4 regions of the Plantactinospora solaniradicis genome follow, and region 3 is predicted to be linked to each of the others. Evidence: riboswitches for the same ligand, from Rfam matches in the RefSeq annotation. Region 3 holds a riboswitch; each other region holds the start of a gene.

Region 1 (4,201 bases), on a different contig from region 3:
ATCCCGGACGTGAGCGTCCAGACGTGCAGGTCGTGCACCTCGGTCACCCCGTCGAGGCCGGCCAGCCGCTCCCGGACCAGGGCGACCTCGACGTGCGGCGGCGCGGCCTGCACCAGCACCCGGCCGGCGGCCAGCGCCAGCTTCCAGGTCCGGGGCAGGATGAGCAGGCCGACCACGACGGCGACGATCGGGTCCGCGTACCGCCATCCGGTCGTCGCGATGACCGATGCGGCGATGATGACGCCGACCGAACCGAGGAGGTCACCCAGCACCTCCAGGTAGGCACCGCGCAGGTTGAGGCTCTCCTTGGCCCCGCCGCGCAACAGCAGGAAGGCCACCACGTTCACGGCCAGGCCGCCGACGGCGACGACCAGCATCGGCCCGGCCGCCACCTCGGGCGGGTCGTCCAACCGGCGGACGGACTCCACCAGTACGAAAATCGCCATCCCGGAGAGCAGCACCGCGTTCGCCAGCGCGGCGAGCACCTCCAGGCGGTACAGCCCGAAGGTGCGCTGCGGATCGTCCGACGCCCGGCCGGCGGCGGTGATCGCCGCCAGCGCCATGCCGATGCCGAGGACGTCGGTGAACATGTGTCCGGCGTCCGAGAGCAGTGCGAGCGAGCCGGTCAGCCAGGCGGCGACGGCCTGCACCACCATGTAGAGGGCCAGCACTCCGAAGGCCAGCCAGAGCGGTCGACGGTGCCGCTCCCCCGCCCACGTCTGCGGACCTGCGTGCGCGTGTCCGGCACCCATCCCCTGATCCCCCGTTCCCCGGGGCCGGCCCCCGCCGTCCCGGAGACAACGTATGCGGACATCGCTATGTATGCAAGTTGAAAGTGGATGTCACAACGGAACCGCCCCGTCACCCGGAGTGGGTGGCGGGGCGGTTCCGTTCGTACGGGGTGTCGCGCGCGATTCCCTTACAGCATCGACATGTGCACGTGGTCGGTGTGGTCACTCGGACCGCTGTAGGACTTCCAGCCAGTGGCCGGGAACCAGATCTCCCTGTACCAGATCACGTACAGGATCCCCAGTCGATCGGCGTTGCGGACCAGGAAGGCGGTGAGGTCGTTGCCGTACTTCATCTGGTCGTCGTTCGCGGCCCGGCTGAAGCCGGAGCTCTTCAACGACCAGTCGCAGGCCCGACCCTTGGGATGCTCGAACGGACCACCGTCGCGGTGGCAACCGACGAACCTCTTGAAGCCCGCCCGCCGAACCTCGTTGTACGCGTGCAGGGTCCGGGGCGTGACGCATCCGTTGGTGGTCGGATCGTCCCTGGTGCACCCCTCCCCCGGGAAGCCGTCCGCCATGCCCGGCCCGGGCCGGGCGACCGGCGACTTGGCGTCCACGAGGCCCCGGTCGGGGCGCGACCTGCCGCCGACCAGCGCGAGCGCCTTCTCCGCCTCCTTCTGCTGCTTCTTGATGATCTGTTCCTGCGCGGCCTGCTTGGCAACCTCGGCGTCGACCGCCGCCTTGGTCTGGCTGACCTGCTCGCGCGCCTGGTTCAGGGCCCGGAGCTTCTGGTTGTTGAACAGGTTCAGCTCGTCCAGCGCGGCGGCCCGGTCGATGAACGAGTCGGACGAGGCGCTGTTCAGCAGCATCGACACGGCACTGAGCTTGCCGCTGCGGTACGACTCGGCGGCGATCTTGCTCGCCTCCGGAGCGAGCGCTTCCAACCTGTCCTCTGCCCGCTTGAGGTCTTCGGCGAGTTCCGCCTGCCGCTGCTTGGACTTCTTGACCGCGGCCTTGGCCTCCGCGTACCGCTTACCGGTGGTGGCGAGTACGTCACCGAGGATCGGCGAGTCGACGTCCTCCTTCGGACCCGCCGGCTTCGGTGCGGCCGGTGCCGCCGACGCCACCGACGGAACCACGATCAGTGCTCCGGCGGTGAGCAGTGCCAGGGCAGTCGCCAGCGATCGGCGTAGGGGTGCCCTCACATGTATCCCTTCCGTCGGCCGCCGACCGGGTTAGCTGACGGGTTCGGGATGGAAGTGGTCCCTACCGCTCGCGCGGATTCACCCCACGTGCATGGGTCCCCGGTTCGCCGGGTGGCGATTAGGCGGCGATCAGCGCCGGCACCACGTGGTGTCCGGCGGCTATGAACGGCAGACAGCATACCTGGTTTCACTTCCGGAATGGCAATACCCGATTGTCGGCAAATGTGTTGCCAGACAACGACTATCAGTAATCACGGCGCGTCGGATGCATCGAAGAACATCCTTTGGGTCGGGGTCATTAACAAGATGCTGTCGGCTATTTACCGGGCGCGTAGGCGAGGTGCCGCCGACCCACCTGGGAAATGTCCAGTTTGACTGGTCGACGATTGCCGGCCATCTGCGACAAACCCGCAGGTCAGAGTGGTTTCGAGGGACGGGTCGGGGCGGATACGGCGCCGCGGGTCGGCGACCGGGACGACGGAGTCGACTACCGTCGGCGGCGGACGGCGGTGCCGAGTACCACGCCGACGGTCGCGGCGGCGGCCAGCCCGGCGACGAGCAGACTCCGGTGCTGCGACAACCACAGTTGGGGACTGCGAGCCCGGGACCGTGGGTCGAACGAGCCGTGTGCTCCCGGGTCCGCCCCGCCGCCGTCGTCGACCGGGTGCCACAGGTTGCTCGGCCGGTGCGGATCGGCCGGCTGGTCGGTCTGCTGAGCCGAGTAACCCGAACGGGCCAGGTAGCGATCGAGCAGACCGGGTACGCACCGGTTGGCGAGGATGGTGCCCACGGTGGACGCCCCGACCCAGTACTCCCGGCGCCGTGGCCGGTCGGCCGCGTACACGATGGCCCGGGCGGCGACCTCCGGCTGATAGATCGGCGGCACCGGCCGGGCCCGGTTACGCAGCCGGGACAGCACCCAGTCGAACTGCGGAGTGTTCACCGCCGGCAGGTGCACCATGGTCACGCGTACCGGGCTGCGATCGTGCAGAAGTTCACAGCGCAGCGACTCGGTGAAGCCGACGATCGCGTGTTTCGCGCCACAATAAGCGGACTGTAGCGGAATCGATCGGTACGCCAGCGCGGATCCCACCTGCACGATGGTGCCGGACCCTCGGGGCACCATCCGACGAAGCGCGGCCCGGGTGCCGTACACGTAACCGAGATAGCAGACCTCCGTCACCCGGCGAAACTCCTCCGGGCCGATCTCCGGAAACGGCGCGAACACCGACGCGAAAGCGTCGTTCACCCAGAGGTCGATCGGTCCGAGTTCGCGCGTGACCCGGTCGGCCGCCTCCTCGACCTGGTGATAGTCCGCCACGTCGGTCTCGATCGGCAGCGCGACACCCCCGTTGGCTCGCACGTCCTCGGCGGCGGCACGCAGACCGATTCCTCCCCGGGCCAGCAGGGCCAGTCGCATTCCCCGTCGGGCCAGCAGACGTGCCGTGGCCCGGCCCACCCCCGCGCTCGCCCCGGTGATCACCGCCACCCCTGGCGCAGGTCGGGCACGCATCTGTCGTCTCCTCTGTCCATCCTGGCCACCCGGCCCCGGCCCGCACACCAGGCAGGCTCCGGGCCCGAGCCGGCCCGCCCGGCTACCCGGAATCCGGCGCGGCAAACGTCGGACGGTCCGGAGCGGGCCGCGCGGATCCGGAAACGAACTCCCAACCCTCCCACTCCACCCGTCCGGGTGAGGGTGAAGGCGGCTGTCGCGGGTACCCGGCCGGCGATGGTGAGGCGGGTGGAGGAACGGGTGCGGTCACGCGCGGTACCGGCGACAACGGTCGGTGCCGCGCTGGCCGCCCAGGTCGTGCCGGCCCTGACCGTGCTGCCCGGCGTACGGCTCCGGTTCTTTCCCCGGCTGAGCGGCCGGGGCGCCCCGGGCCACGTCGCGCTGACCTTCGACGACGGTCCCGACCCGACCTCGACCCCACTCTTCGTCGAAGCCCTGGCCGCACACCGGACCCGCGCGACGTTCTTCGTGCTCGGCTCCATGCTCGCTCGGGCACCGGAACTCGGCCTGGACCTGGCCGCCGCCGGCCACGAGGTGGCGGTACACGGCTGGGCACACCAGAACCTGCTCCTCCGCGGCCCACACGCGACCTACCGCGACCTGGCCCGGACCCGCGAGCTGATCGGGGCGGTGACCGGCCGGACGCCCCGGTTCTTCCGGCCACCGTACGGCGTGTTCAGCACCGCGTCGCTGATGGCCGCCCGCCGACTGGACCTGACGCCGGTGCTCTGGACCTGCTGGGGCCGGGACTG
Region 2 (4,201 bases), on a different contig from region 3:
TCGCCGGCCTGCTGCGCCGCGACCCGCACTTGCACGCGTACGAACTCGGCGACCTCGACGACTTCTACTGGCCGTACACCAGTTGGTACCGCCTGGGCGACGCGGTGGCGCTGGTCTACCACGGCGGCGGCACCCCGGTCCTGCTGGCACTCGACCACTCCCCGGGGGCGCTGACCGAGCTGCTGACCGCGCTCGTCCCGCTGCTCCCGCGGCGCTTCGACGCCCATCTGTCGCCGGGCGGGGAGGCGGTGCTGGCCCGACACTTCGGGGTCGAGCCGCGCGGCACGCACCTGAAGATGGCCCTCACCGACGCCGGCAGGCTGGACCGGGTGGCGCCGGCCGGCGAGCTGCTCGGACCGGCCGACGTACCCGAGTTGGCCGTGCTCTACGCGGCGGCCTACCCGGAGAACTGGTTCGACCAGCGGATGATCGAGACCGGCCAGTACGTCGGGGTGCGTCGCGACGGCGAACTGCTCGCGGTGGCCGGGGTGCACGTCTGGTCCCCCAAGTACCGGGTGAGCGCCCTGGGCAACGTCACCACCCACCCCCGCGTCCGGGGGCAGGGACTGGCCACGGCGGCGGTGGCGGCGCTCTGCCGGCGGCTGCTGGACACCGTCGACCAGGTGACCCTGAACGTCAAGGCGGACAACGTCGCCGCGATCGCGCTGTACCGACGGCTCGGCTTCACCCCGGTCGCCGAGTACGGGGAGTTCGTCGTCGGGCGCCAGACGCCGACGACCCCGCCCGCGGCGCCGGCGCCGGCGCCGACGACCCTGCCCCCGGCGCCAGCGGCCTGACGGCGGCCCGGGTTCCGGCACGGGTCCGCGCCGCGAGGCCGTCTCGCGTCCGGCTCGGCCGGCGCCGCCCGGATCCGGGCAGGAAGTCGGAAACAGTGTCGAATGGGTGCCGGACGACGTCCGCCGGCCCACTCATCCGCCCGCGTCGGCACGGGACGCACGGACGGATGAGGTGGGCCGGCGGACGGAACCGAACCGGCGCTACCGGGTCAGGACGAGTAGCCCCGGGTGGCTGCCCAGTTTGCCAGGTCGATGGTGGTCATCCAGTAGGTGCTGTCGTCGCCCGGGATGGCCGGGTCGGCGATCTTCACCGTACGTCCGTCGTCGCGGTAGCCGACCACGGTCAGGTAGTGGCCGCCGGGGTAGCCGTGCCAGCCACCGTCGACATCCGTGGCCGAGCCCGCGATGTTGGCCACCACGGCGTACCCGTTGGTGACCGCGTGTACGACGTCGGCCTGGAGCTGGTCCATCTGGGCCGGGCTCGCCGCCCCACCGGAGAGCATGGTGCTCCGGTAGAAGTCGGTGCCGATGACCTTGTTGAGCACCCGGGTGGTGTCCTGGGCGGAGTTCGTTCCGTTCATGGTGGTGCCGAGGTCACCGGCCACCTCGTCCTGGCTCGGCCGCTCGCCGCGGACGGTCAGGGCGATCCGGGTGGCCGCCGGGCCGCAGTACCAGCCGTTGATCTGGGCCTGGAACTGGTAGTCGAGCACCTTGCTGGCCGGCGGCGCCGGCCGCTTGCTCGGGGTGCTGGTCGGGGCCGCCTTCGCCGCGCTCGACGCCGCACGGGTCGGCTCGGCGGTCGCCGGGTCCGACGGGCTGGCCGGCGCGGCCGTTCCCGGTGCGGTCGTCTCCGCCGCCTCGGCCTGGGCGGCGGACCGGCCCAGTTCCGCGACGGCCACGGTCGAGGTGTCGGTGGGCGTCGCGGACTGCCCGGTCGAGGCCAGCGCGACGCCGGTGGTGGACGCCGCCGCCGCGACCACGGCCGCGGCGAGCGCGAGCCGGGTACGGCCTCCGGACGTGGCATTTCTGAGCCGCTGGTAAACGGGATGGTTCAACGTGATCCTCCAGGGAAATACGCGTTACCAGTCGTTTGAATTCGACCGGTCACGCGTCGTTTCTATCCGCTGTCGAGAATGCGACGCGATGCCACGCTTATCAGCGCGGAAACAGTTCTTCCGGCCTGGCCGTCCAAGGCACACCGTGGTTCGGCACCATCTCCGAGCCGCTGCGGGCCGGCCGGCGCATTGCGCACCGGGGCCGGGCCTCACCGGGGGCCGAGAAGCTCACCGGGGCCAGCGGCCCCGAGCCGTCCTCGCGTCACAAACCGCTATCTGGCCGGGGTCAGCGACCCGCTTCGGGCCGGGGGGCCGGGGGCAGGGGCACGGCAACCGGTAGTCGGCGCGCGGTGAAGCGATTGAGCTGGGGGGATGGGCCGGAGCCCGGGGGGTACGGCACGTACAGGTTCTCCTTCCGACTCCGCCTACCGGGTTAGCTGACGGATTCGGGCGGGAAGGCCGCCCTACCGCGGGCCGTGGCTCGCGGATTCACCCCAGATAACTGTGGGTCCCCGGTTCGTTACTTAACGACTCGACGGGTCTGCTCCGGTGTCACCCGCATGGCAACCAATGGGCCGGACCAGACCCGCCGACATTACTGGCCCGGTTCCGTCCATGCCAACCCCTCTCAGCAGCGGAAACAGTGACCGACGCCGCGATTTCGCCCGATCGTCCCCCGCTTCGGGCCGCCGACGGGCCGTACGGATAAAGCGGCATGATCATGTACGCGTACGGTATGACGGAAATGAGCGGGTTAGCCCGGTGGTCCGCCCGTGGGACGAGGACTCCAGGAGGCTCCATCCGATGACAACGGTGCACGAAGCGACCTACGACCTGCTCCGTTCCCTCGGCCTGACCACCGTGTTCGGTAACCCGGGGTCGACCGAGGAGCCATTCCTGAAGAACTTTCCGGCCGACTTCACCTACGTACTGGCCCTCCAGGAGGCCTCCGCGGTCGCGATGGCGGACGGCTACGCCCAGGCGAGCGGAAGACCCGTACACGTCAACCTGCACACCGCACCCGGCACCGGAAACGGAATGGGCAGCCTCGTCACCGCCTGGCACAACAAGACACCGATGATCGTCAGCGCTGGCCAACAGACCCGGACGATGAATTTGTTCGAACCGATGCTGACGAATGTGCGCCCGACCCAGTTACCCGAGCCGTACGTCAAATGGAGCCATGAACCACTGCGTGCCCAGGACATCCCGGAGGCGTTCATGCGGGCGTACGCCACCGCCGTGCAGGCACCGGCCGGCCCGGTCTACCTGTCGCTGCCGCTCGACGACTGGGACGAGCCGGCCTCCGGCCCTCCGGTGGTACGCCGGGTGAGCACCCGGGTCGCGCCCGATCCGGAGGTACTGGCCAAGTTCGTCGAGATCCTGGCGCGGAGCCGGAACCCGATGCTGGTGATCGGCGCCGGCATCGACCGCAGCGGCGGCTGGGCCGAGGCCGTCGCCCTGGCCGAACGGCTGGGGGCACCGGTCTGGCAGCCGCCGTTCGCGGACCGCATCGGCTTTCCGCAGGACCACCCGCAGTTCCAGGGGCTGCTGCCGCCGGCCATCGGCCCGCTCGCCGAGAAACTGGCCGGCTACGACACGGTTCTGGTGATCGGGGCACCGGTGTTCCGCTACTACCCGTACATCCCCGGTCCGCACGGATACCTCCCCGGGGGTACCCGGCTGCTGCACGTCACCGACGATCCGTCCGAGGCGGCCCGGGCACCGGTCGGGGACAGCCTGGTCGGGGACGTCACGCTCGCCTGTGCCGCACTGGCCGCGCAGCTGCCCCCGATGGACCGGCCGATGCCGCCGGCCCGGCCCGGCGCGCCGACCACCGAGCCCGGTGTTCCGCTCTCCCCGGAGGCGCTCTTCGCCGCCCTCGCCGACGAGTGGCCGACGGACGGCATCGTCGTGCCGGAGTCCCCGTCCAACCTCAGCGCGCTGCACCGACAGCTGATCATCACCCGGCCCGGGTCGTACTTCAAGATGTCCAGCGGCGGTCTGGGGTTCGCGCTGCCGGCGGCGGTCGGCATCGCGCTGGCCGAGCGGGACACCGGGCGGCGCCGGCCGGTGATCGGGGTGATCGGGGACGGTTCGTTCCAGTACTCCCCGCAGGCGCTCTGGACCGCGGCCCAACAACGGCTGCCGGTGGTGTTCGTGGTGCCGGTCAACCAGGAGTACGGCGTCCTGAAGGCCTTCGCCGAGCTGGAGAACGCCTCGGGGGTGCCCGGCCTGGACCTGCCGGGGCTCGACATCCCCGGCATCGCCCGAGGCTACGGCTGCACGGCCTACCAGGTGGAGACGGTCGACGAGTTCCGGGCCGCCTTCCGGACCGCGCTCGGCACG
Region 3 (4,201 bases):
AACAGCGACGGGGCCCTGCTGGTGCACCGCACCAAGGCGAGCGGGCTGCGGCTGGCGGTCTCGATGAGCCACGAGGTGCACGGGCCGGAGCGCAAGGTGGTGGGCAACGAGGCGTACGAGGACTGGGCTCGGACCACCGTCACCTGCGTACTCAAGCCGGGCGAGCGGCTGCGGATGGTCAAGTACGTCGCGTACGGCTGGTCGAGCCGGCGGTCCCGGCCGGGGCTGCGCGATCAGGTTGCGGCGGCGCTGGCCGGTGCCCGGTTCTCCGGCTGGGACGGGCTCTGCGCCGAGCAACGCGGCTACCTCGACACCTTCTGGGACGACTCCGACGTGCAGGTGGAGGGCGACCCGGAGGTGCAGCAGGCGGTCCGGTTCGGGCTCTTCCACGTGCTCCAGGCCGGCGCGCGGGCGGAGTTGCGACCGATCCCGGCCAAGGGCCTGACCGGGCCGGGGTACGACGGTCACGCGTTCTGGGACACCGAGACGTTCGTGCTGCCGGTGCTGACCTACACCCTGCCGTCGGCGGTCGCCTCGGCGCTGCGCTGGCGGCACTCCACGCTGCACCTGGCCCAGGAGCGGGCCAGGACGCTCGGGCTACAGGGCGCCGCCTTTCCCTGGCGGACGATCCGGGGTCAGGAGACCTCCGCGTACTGGCCGGCCGGCACGGCGGGCTTCCACATCGCGGCCGACATCGCCGACGCGGTCCGCCGGTACGTGCAGGCCACCGGGGACGAGCAGTTCGAGCGCGAGGCAGGGCTCGAACTGCTGGTGGAAACCGCCCGACTGTGGCGCTCGCTCGGCCACCACGACCGGCACGGCAAGTTCCACCTGGACGGGGTGACCGGCCCGGACGAGTACACGGCGGTGAAGAACGACAACGTCTACACCAACCTGATGGCCCAGCGGAACCTGCTGGCCGCCGCCGACGCCGCCGCCCGGCACGGCGAGCAGGCGTACCGGTTGGGCGTCGACGACGAGGAGACCGCCGCCTGGCGGGACGCCGCGAACGACATGCACATCCCGTACGACCCGGAACTCGGGGTGCATCCGCAGGTGGAGGGCTTCACCCGGTTCCAGGAGTGGGACTTCGCCGGTACGCCCCCGGAGCAGTACCCGCTGCTGCTCAACTATCCGTACTTCGACCTGTACCGGAAACAGGTGATCAAGCAGGCCGATCTGGTGTTGGCGATGCACTGGCGGGGGGACGCGTTCACCGACGAGGAGAAGGCGGCGAACTTCGCCTACTACGAGCGGCGCACGGTCCGCGACTCGTCGCTGTCGGCGTGCACCCAGGCGGTGCTGGCGGCCGAGGTCGGGCACCTGGAGTTGGCGCACGACTATCTGGGCGAGGCCGCCCTGATGGATCTGCACGACCTCAACCAGAACACCCGGGACGGCGTACACGTCGCCTCGCTGGCCGGCGCCTGGATCGCCCTGGTGGCCGGGTTCGGCGGGCTGCGGGACCACTTCGAGACGCTGGCCTTCACCCCTCGACTGCCGAGCCGGATCGACCGGTTGGAGTTCTCGCTCCGCTGGCGCGGGGTGCACCTGCGGGTGGACGTGCGGTCGCACGAGGCGACGTACGTGCTGCGGGACGGTGATCCCGACGACGTCATGGAGTTGCTGCACCACGGTGAGCTGCTCCGGGTCACCTGCAACAACCCGGTGACCCGGCCGGTGCCGCCGATCGAACCGTCCGGACCACAACCGGCGCAGCCGGCCGGTCGGGCACCGGTGCGACGGACCCCGGAGCACGAGCCGTAGGCCGACCCGGGCGCCGTCCGCCTCCGCCTCCGCCTAGAGCAGCGACAGGTGTACGTGGTTCGTGTGGTCGCTGGACGGGTCCCCGTGCGCACCGCCGTACGACTTCCAGCCGGTCGTCGGCAGCCAGATCTGCCGGTACCAGATGACGTAGAGCACGCCCAGCAGGTCGGCGTTGCGGACGAAGAAGGCGGCGAGGTTGTTGCCGTAGGTCCGGTCGGGTCCCTTGGCGTCCCCGCCGAACCCACCCGGCAGGGCGGAGAAGTCGCAGGCCCGGCCCTTGGGGTGCTCGTACGGCCCGCCGGAGCGGTAGCACGAGGTGAACCGGGTGAAGCCGGCCCGGCGGGCCTCGGTGAACGCGTGCAGCGTGCGTGGGCTGACGCAGCCCGGGGTGGTCGGATCGGGCTGGTTGCACGACTGCGGCGGCCAGGAGCCGTCGCTGTTGCGTGGCGCCGACCGGGCGACCGGTGAGTTGGCCACCACGAAGCCGCCGGTCGAGGCGCCGCCGACCAGCGCCAGCGCGCGTTCGGCCGCCTGCCTCTGCCGCAGCATGATGGAGAGCTGCCTGCGTTCCTCGACGACCTCGGCGTCGAGTGCCAGCTTCGCCCGGGCGGCCCGGTCCCGGGCCTGCCCCAGTCGACGCAGCGTGTCGTTGTCCCGCATGGCCACGACCTCCAGCCCCCGGGCGCGCTCCAGGAACTCGTCGGCCGAGCCGGCGTGCAGCAGCGCCAGCACCGGGCCGATCCGGCCGGTCTGGTACGCGTTGCGGGCGACCAGTTCGATCTGCGGCCTCAGTTCGGCTATCCGGCGCTCGACGCGGACGAGTTCGGCGGCCAGCTTCGCCTGCCGGGCCTTGGCGTTCGCCAGCGCGTTCCTGGCCTGTAGATAGCCTCGTCCGGTGGATTCGAGCACGTCGCGGAGCAGTGGCGTGTCGCCCTCGTCGCCGAGGGTGGCGGGGTTGTGTGCCGCCGCCGCGCCGGGTCGGGCCGCCGCTCCGGCGAGCGCGCCGACCGTGGCGAGCAGTGCCAGGACCAGCGGTAACCGCCGACGTCTGGATCCCGTCATGCATGTCCCTCCGTCGGCCGCCTACCGGGTTAGCTGACGGGTTCGGGACGGAACAAGTCCCTACCGCGGTCGCGGACTCACCCCACCTACCTGGGTCCCCGGCTCACCCGAAGGTGATTCGGCGGCGGTCGCGCCGGCACGGAGGGGACGCCACCGGGCGAAACCGGGGTCAGCTTACCGGACCAACCGGGTCAATGTGGTGGAAGTGAGCGGCCGGGCGTGGAAAATGCGCCTGGTTCGGGTGCCCCTACAACCCCGCCGTCCGATCAACTTTCGCTGCGGTGTGGGTCAGGCGAACGTTGTGGGGCTTGTGCGTCGACGTGGCACCCGGGGGGTGGCTTTCGTGGCGGCTGAAGGACCGAAGTTGACCGGCGCGGCATCAAACCCTCAACCAGATCACGGACCACGCGACCTGACAGCCGGTCGTCCATGGAGGGTCAAAGGGGCGTACGTACCGTTATCTCTCGATGACAGGAGGATGGGAATTGTCAGCTCCCCGCGCTAAAGGATGTCTCGCAACTCGGTGAAAGCGTTGCCTGGCAACGGTGCTGCCGTCACCCCGCGAGGATGATGTTGTGGAGGTGGGCGATACCGGAAGCGGTGTCGGCCAATGTGCGGGCGGCGCGGCGGTAGTCGCGAAGGATCTTGAAGCACTTCATCCTGGTCAGGGCGTGCTCGACCTGCGCTCGGACGGTCCGGTGCTGCTTGTTCAGGTTGGCCTTCCAGTCGGGTAGCTCCCTGCGCTTCGCCGGCTGGTGGAGCTTGAGCCGCAGCAGGCGGACTTGCTGGACAGGATCGTTGCCGGTCTGCAGATCGCCGTCGCGGACCTCACGGCTGCGGCTGTGTTCCCAGTGCCGGCTCGTAGGCCGCACAGAGAATCGTTCGAGCTGGAGACTGGTAGTGACCCTGACGCGCCAGGCCTGTTCTCCTCGCTTCCGTAGAAAGGAAAATTGCCAGGTACTCTTCTTGGACGTGAGGAAGGACTGGCGGAATTCCTTAGCTTTCGGCGAGCTGCTTGGCTCGGCTGAGCAGTGAATCCAGTTCGGCGTCGGAGAGGTTTGCCTCGACTAGGACCTTATGTACGGCGAAGGTTTGCACTCTGCCAAGCATCTCCGGCGGAGCCTCAAGATCCACCGAAGAGTCCAAGACTGCGAAGATGGCGTTCTCGGCCTGCCCGGCATCGATTTGATCGGCTACATCTGCGTTATCGGATCGCAGTTCGGCTACGAACTGCCTGATCGCACGGTCGTCACGCCTCCCGTCGAAATGTAGATCGATTGCGTAGAAGAAGGCGGCGCTTAGGAAAGCAGCAAATCCGTCCCAGCCGTCTTCGTTGAGTTGAGCTTCGATTCGATCATTTGCCGTGTAGTCA
Region 4 (4,201 bases), on a different contig from region 3:
GTGGTGGCCCGGTAGTACTCGCTGGGCAGCAGGTTGCCGACGGCGTACCGCTGCCCGGCGGAGAGGGTGTACTGCAACGGCGTGACCGTCTGGTAGGGCACGCCGGCCGGGTAGGCGGCGGCCTCCGGGTACGCCCTGCCGTACACCGGGATCGTCGCCCGGCCCGGCTTCGGCGTCGCGACCAGTCCGATCGACCACTTCGCGGTCGGGTTCCCGGCCGGATTGTGGAACCAGGCCTTCTGGCCGAGATACCAGATCGCGGTCCAGTCGCCCTGCCGGTCCGCGACGGCGTACGTCTGCCCCGCCGACGCCCGCGCCCCGTGGTCGGAGATGTGCATCGTGTTCGGGGTGCCGTCGGGGCGCAGTGCGATGTCGTTCACCAGCGGCGCGTCGGCGGCCGGAGCGCTGCGCAGGATCACCGACGAGGAGCCGCGCGCCGGGCACGGTACGCCGGCCGTGTCGCAGCCGGTGAAGGCCGGCCGGTTGGTGGCGAAGTCCGGGTCGATGGTGACCAGTCCGGTGCGGGAGGTGCCGGTGCTCCAGAACGGGGCCCGGAGCAGGTCGAAGTAGTGCGACCAGTCCCAGTACGGCCCGGGGTCCCAGTGCATGCCCCGGACGTTCGCCGGCAGGATTCCGGGCACGTTGTCGTGGCCGATGATGTGCTGGCGGTCCAGCGGGATGTCGTACCGGTCGGCGAGGTAGCGCACCAGCTTGGCCGAGGTGCGGTACATCGCCTCGGTGTACCAGGTGCCCTGCGCGGCGTAGCCCTCGTGCTCGAGCCCGATCGCCTTGGCGTTGACGTACCAGTTGCCGGCGTGCCAGGCGACGTCCTTGGCCTTCACGTGCTGCGCGATGTGCCCGTCCGCCGAGCGCAACGTGTACTGCCAGCTCACGTAGGTGGGATCCTGCACCAGGCGCAGCGTGGTGTCGTAGCTCCCCTCGGTGTCGTGGATGACGATGTACTCGATCTTCTGCCGTCCCGGCCGGTCGGACAGGTCGTGGTTGCCGTAGTCACCGGCACCGAACGCCTGGTACGGCGCGGGGATCCATTCGCAGGAGATGTCGCGCGGGCACTCCAACCCGTCCGGCCGGGCGGGTTTGCGCAGGCCGAGCCGGTCCAGCCAGGCTCGGGCCGGTACGAGTCCGGGGTGCGCGGCCAGGATGATCCGATGGCCGTCGTCGGTGGTCCGGGCCGCACCCTCGGTGATGGTCCGGAAGACCTCGTCGGCGAAGGTCCGCGCGGCGTCCGCACTGTCGCTGCCGGCGTACCGGGCCACCGCGCCGTACCAGGCCGCGGGGTCGCTGGTCCGGCCGGTCGGTCCGGCCAGCGCCTTCTGGTACGACGCGAGCAGCGCCGCCCCGCCCCGAATGTTCACCGCCGGTTCGGTCCGCAGTGCCCGCTCGTCGACCCCGGTCAGCGCGGCGGCGGCGTCGAGGGTCTGCGCACCCGGTGCCGGTGCCGCGCTGTCCCCTCCGGTGGTGGTTCCCTCGTCCGTGACGCTCGGGTGCAACGGTGCGGCGGGCCGGGCGCTGTCGCCACGCCGGTCCTCGCCGTGTTCGTGGGGCGGTCCGGCCAGCCCGTCGAGATAGGCGAAGTCGGTGAGGTGCATCGGGCCGTACCCGCCGCTGGTGCTCGGCGTGCCGGCGTTGGTGTCCCAACGAGATTCCAGATAGGAGACGCCGAGCAGAACGCTTTCCGGTACGCCGAATTCGCTCGCCGCGGCCGCGTACTCCTGTTGCCGGCCGTCGGTCGCCGGAGCCGCCGCCGGCGCGGGGCCGGACGGCACCAGCGCGACGGCGCCGACCACGGCGGTACCGAGCGCGATTCTCCTGCTCAACGGCATTGTCGTCCGAGGCATCGAACCTCCATTCGCCGGGGGTGGGCTTGATGATCACCCTCCACCCGGGACCGGCGTCCGTCAATAGCTGCCGGCCTCACTCATCACGATGTAGGAAATCTTCACCTATTTCAGAGGGCGTTCGGACGCTTGTTCGCTCAGTTTCGGACGCTTGTTCGCTCGCACCCTCAGCGAGCATCCCGATACGTAACGAATCGACTCGGATCACGGGTTGCGTTTGAATAACAGGCTTCTCTAATGTTGGGGACCGTCGGAGACGACGGCAGGCCGCCCAACCGGGCGGCGACGTCTCTACACCGCCGAATCGTCGAATATCAGCGAACCGGGGACCCGGGCACCATGGGGTGAATCCGCGTCAGCGGTAGGGCGAATCTCTTCCCGCCCGAACCCGTCAGCTAACCCGGTAGGCGGGCTACGGAAGAAGGAGTACGGACCCCGGTGGCTCCCCTTGCCCCGCGGTCGCAGTCCCTCCGGTCGGTAACGACCGGTGCCGGGACGGCGACACCGCCTTTGCGAAGGTCCATTCTCGTCGCCGCATTCGCCGTGCTGGCCAGCGTCGCCGTGCTGTTCGTGGGCACCACGCCGGCCCTCGCCGAACCCTCGGTGGCCGAGATCGAGAAGCAGATCGACACGGCCTGGCGCAAGCTCGAACCGATCGTCGAGAAGCACAACGCCACCCGGCAGGACCTGACCGCGAAGAAGGCCCAGGCCAAGACGCTCCGGAACAAGATCGCCCCACTCCAGACGCAGATCGACGCCGCGATGGACCGGGTGAGCGAGTTCGCCGTGGAGGCGTACAAGGGCGACAAGGCCTCGTCGATCAACGCCCTACTGACCAACAAGTCGCCGGCCGCACTCGTCGGCCAGCTCTCGGTACTCGACCAGTTCGCCCGCCAGCAGCAGCGCGACGTGCAGGCGGTGATCGACCTCAGGGACAAGTACGACGCCCAGAAGCGCCCGCTCGACACCCTGGTCAGCCAGCTCACCAAGACCGAGGCCGAACTGGCCAAGAAGAAGAAGGAAATCGACGCCGAGGTCGACCGGCTACAGAAGCTGCGGATCCAGGCGTACGGCAACGGTTCCGCCGGTCCGCTCGCCCCGGCACCCTGCCCGGCCACCTACCCCGGTGGCAACGCCGGCAAGGCGGTCAAGTTCGCCTGCCAGCAGATCGGCAAGCCGTACGTGTGGGGTGCCGAAGGCCCCAACTCGTACGACTGCTCCGGCCTGACCCTGGCCGCCTGGGCCAAGGGCGGCGTGTCGTTGCCGCACAACGCCCGCGCGCAGCGTGGGAAGGTCAAGTCGGTCAGCCGCTCCGAGCTCCGACCCGGTGACCTGGTCTTCTACTACGCCGACCTCAGCCACGTCGGGATGTACGTCGGAGGTGGTTGGATCGTGCACGCTTCCCGGGCCGGCGAGCCGGTCAAGATGAAGCGGATGGACGACGGCGAAATCCACAGCTTCGGCAGACCCGGCTGATCCAGTCCGTCGGTCGACCGGAAGCCGAACCCGGAAGACCGCACAGCACGTCGAGAGGCCCCCGTCGCAGTCGCGGCGGGGGCCTCTCGTATCGGTAGTACCCGGTAGTACCGCGGGCGGTGCGCAGCGCGGCGGTTCGGGTCAGCTCAGCGGGTGGGCCAGGTGTGCCAGTTCTGCCACGAGCGGCTCGGGGTCGGCCCGCGCTGCCCCTGGTAGCGCGAGCCGTAGACGGCCGAGCCGTACGGGTGCGCGGACGGCGACGAGAGCCGGAAGATGCAGAGCTGGCCGATCTTCATCCCGGGCCACAACCTGATCGGCAGGTTGGCGACGTTGGACAGCTCCAGGGTGACGTGGCCGGAGAACCCGGGGTCGATGAAGCCCGCGGTCGAGTGGGTGAGCAGGCCGAGCCGCCCCAGACTGGATTTGCCTTCCAGCCGGCCGGCGAGCTGGTCGCCGAGCGAGATCACCTCGAGTGTCGACGCGAGCACGAACTCGCCGGGGTGCAGCACGAAGGGCTCGCCGTCCGGCACGTCGACCAGCGAGGTCAGTTCGTCCTGCTGGATCGCCGGGTCGATGTGGGTGTAGAGATGGTTGTTGAAGACTCGGAACAGGCGATCCAGGCGTACGTCGATGCTCGACGGTTGCACCAACGCGGGCTCGAAGGGCTCCAGCGCCAGGGTGCCCGCCTTGATCTCGATCACTAGGTCGTGGTCGGAGAGCAGCACCGTGCCACCTTAGCGACTTCCCCGATCGGGCTCGGCCGCGACCTGCCGAGGAGTGGGCCGGGGTAGGTGATCGAACATATGTTCGATAGAATGTCCTCATGGCATCCTGGTCCGAATTCGCCTCCGACGAGCCCGGTCTCG

The links. A riboswitch is a leader RNA that binds a small molecule or an ion and turns the genes downstream of it on or off. The one in region 3 is predicted to bind cyclic di-AMP.
Region 1: another riboswitch for cyclic di-AMP. It lies ahead of ACFP2T_RS41085 (coiled-coil domain-containing protein); the one in region 3 lies ahead of ACFP2T_RS20100 (coiled-coil domain-containing protein).
Region 2: another riboswitch for cyclic di-AMP. It lies ahead of ACFP2T_RS35980 (C39 family peptidase); the one in region 3 lies ahead of ACFP2T_RS20100 (coiled-coil domain-containing protein).
Region 4: another riboswitch for cyclic di-AMP. It lies ahead of ACFP2T_RS23890 (C40 family peptidase); the one in region 3 lies ahead of ACFP2T_RS20100 (coiled-coil domain-containing protein).

Annotation. Positions count from the first base shown of each region.
Region 1 is NZ_JBHSPR010000060.1:319,907-324,107, reverse strand. It holds gene ACFP2T_RS41090 (cation diffusion facilitator family transporter) at 1-752, opposite strand, end outside; gene ACFP2T_RS41085 (coiled-coil domain-containing protein) at 920-1,936, opposite strand; cyclic di-AMP (ydaO/yuaA leader) riboswitch at 1,940-2,071, opposite strand; gene ACFP2T_RS41080 (SDR family oxidoreductase) at 2,424-3,449, opposite strand; gene ACFP2T_RS41075 (polysaccharide deacetylase family protein) at 3,666-4,201, shown strand, end outside.
Region 2 is NZ_JBHSPR010000046.1:12,627-16,827, forward strand. It holds gene ACFP2T_RS35975 (GNAT family N-acetyltransferase) at 1-797, shown strand, start outside; gene ACFP2T_RS35980 (C39 family peptidase) at 1,007-1,852, opposite strand; cyclic di-AMP (ydaO/yuaA leader) riboswitch at 2,260-2,400, opposite strand; gene mdlC (benzoylformate decarboxylase) at 2,657-4,201, shown strand, end outside.
Region 3 is NZ_JBHSPR010000017.1:88,125-92,325, reverse strand. It holds gene ACFP2T_RS20105 (glycoside hydrolase family 65 protein) at 1-1,767, shown strand, start outside; gene ACFP2T_RS20100 (coiled-coil domain-containing protein) at 1,801-2,829, opposite strand; cyclic di-AMP (ydaO/yuaA leader) riboswitch at 2,833-2,963, opposite strand; gene ACFP2T_RS20095 (transposase family protein) at 3,384-3,605, opposite strand; gene ACFP2T_RS20090 (hypothetical protein) at 3,826-4,201, opposite strand, start outside.
Region 4 is NZ_JBHSPR010000018.1:471,431-475,631, forward strand. It holds gene ACFP2T_RS23885 (N-acetylmuramoyl-L-alanine amidase) at 1-1,859, opposite strand, end outside; cyclic di-AMP (ydaO/yuaA leader) riboswitch at 2,147-2,285, shown strand; gene ACFP2T_RS23890 (C40 family peptidase) at 2,370-3,335, shown strand; gene dcd (dCTP deaminase) at 3,482-4,060, opposite strand; gene ACFP2T_RS23900 (pyridoxamine 5'-phosphate oxidase family protein) at 4,159-4,201, shown strand, end outside.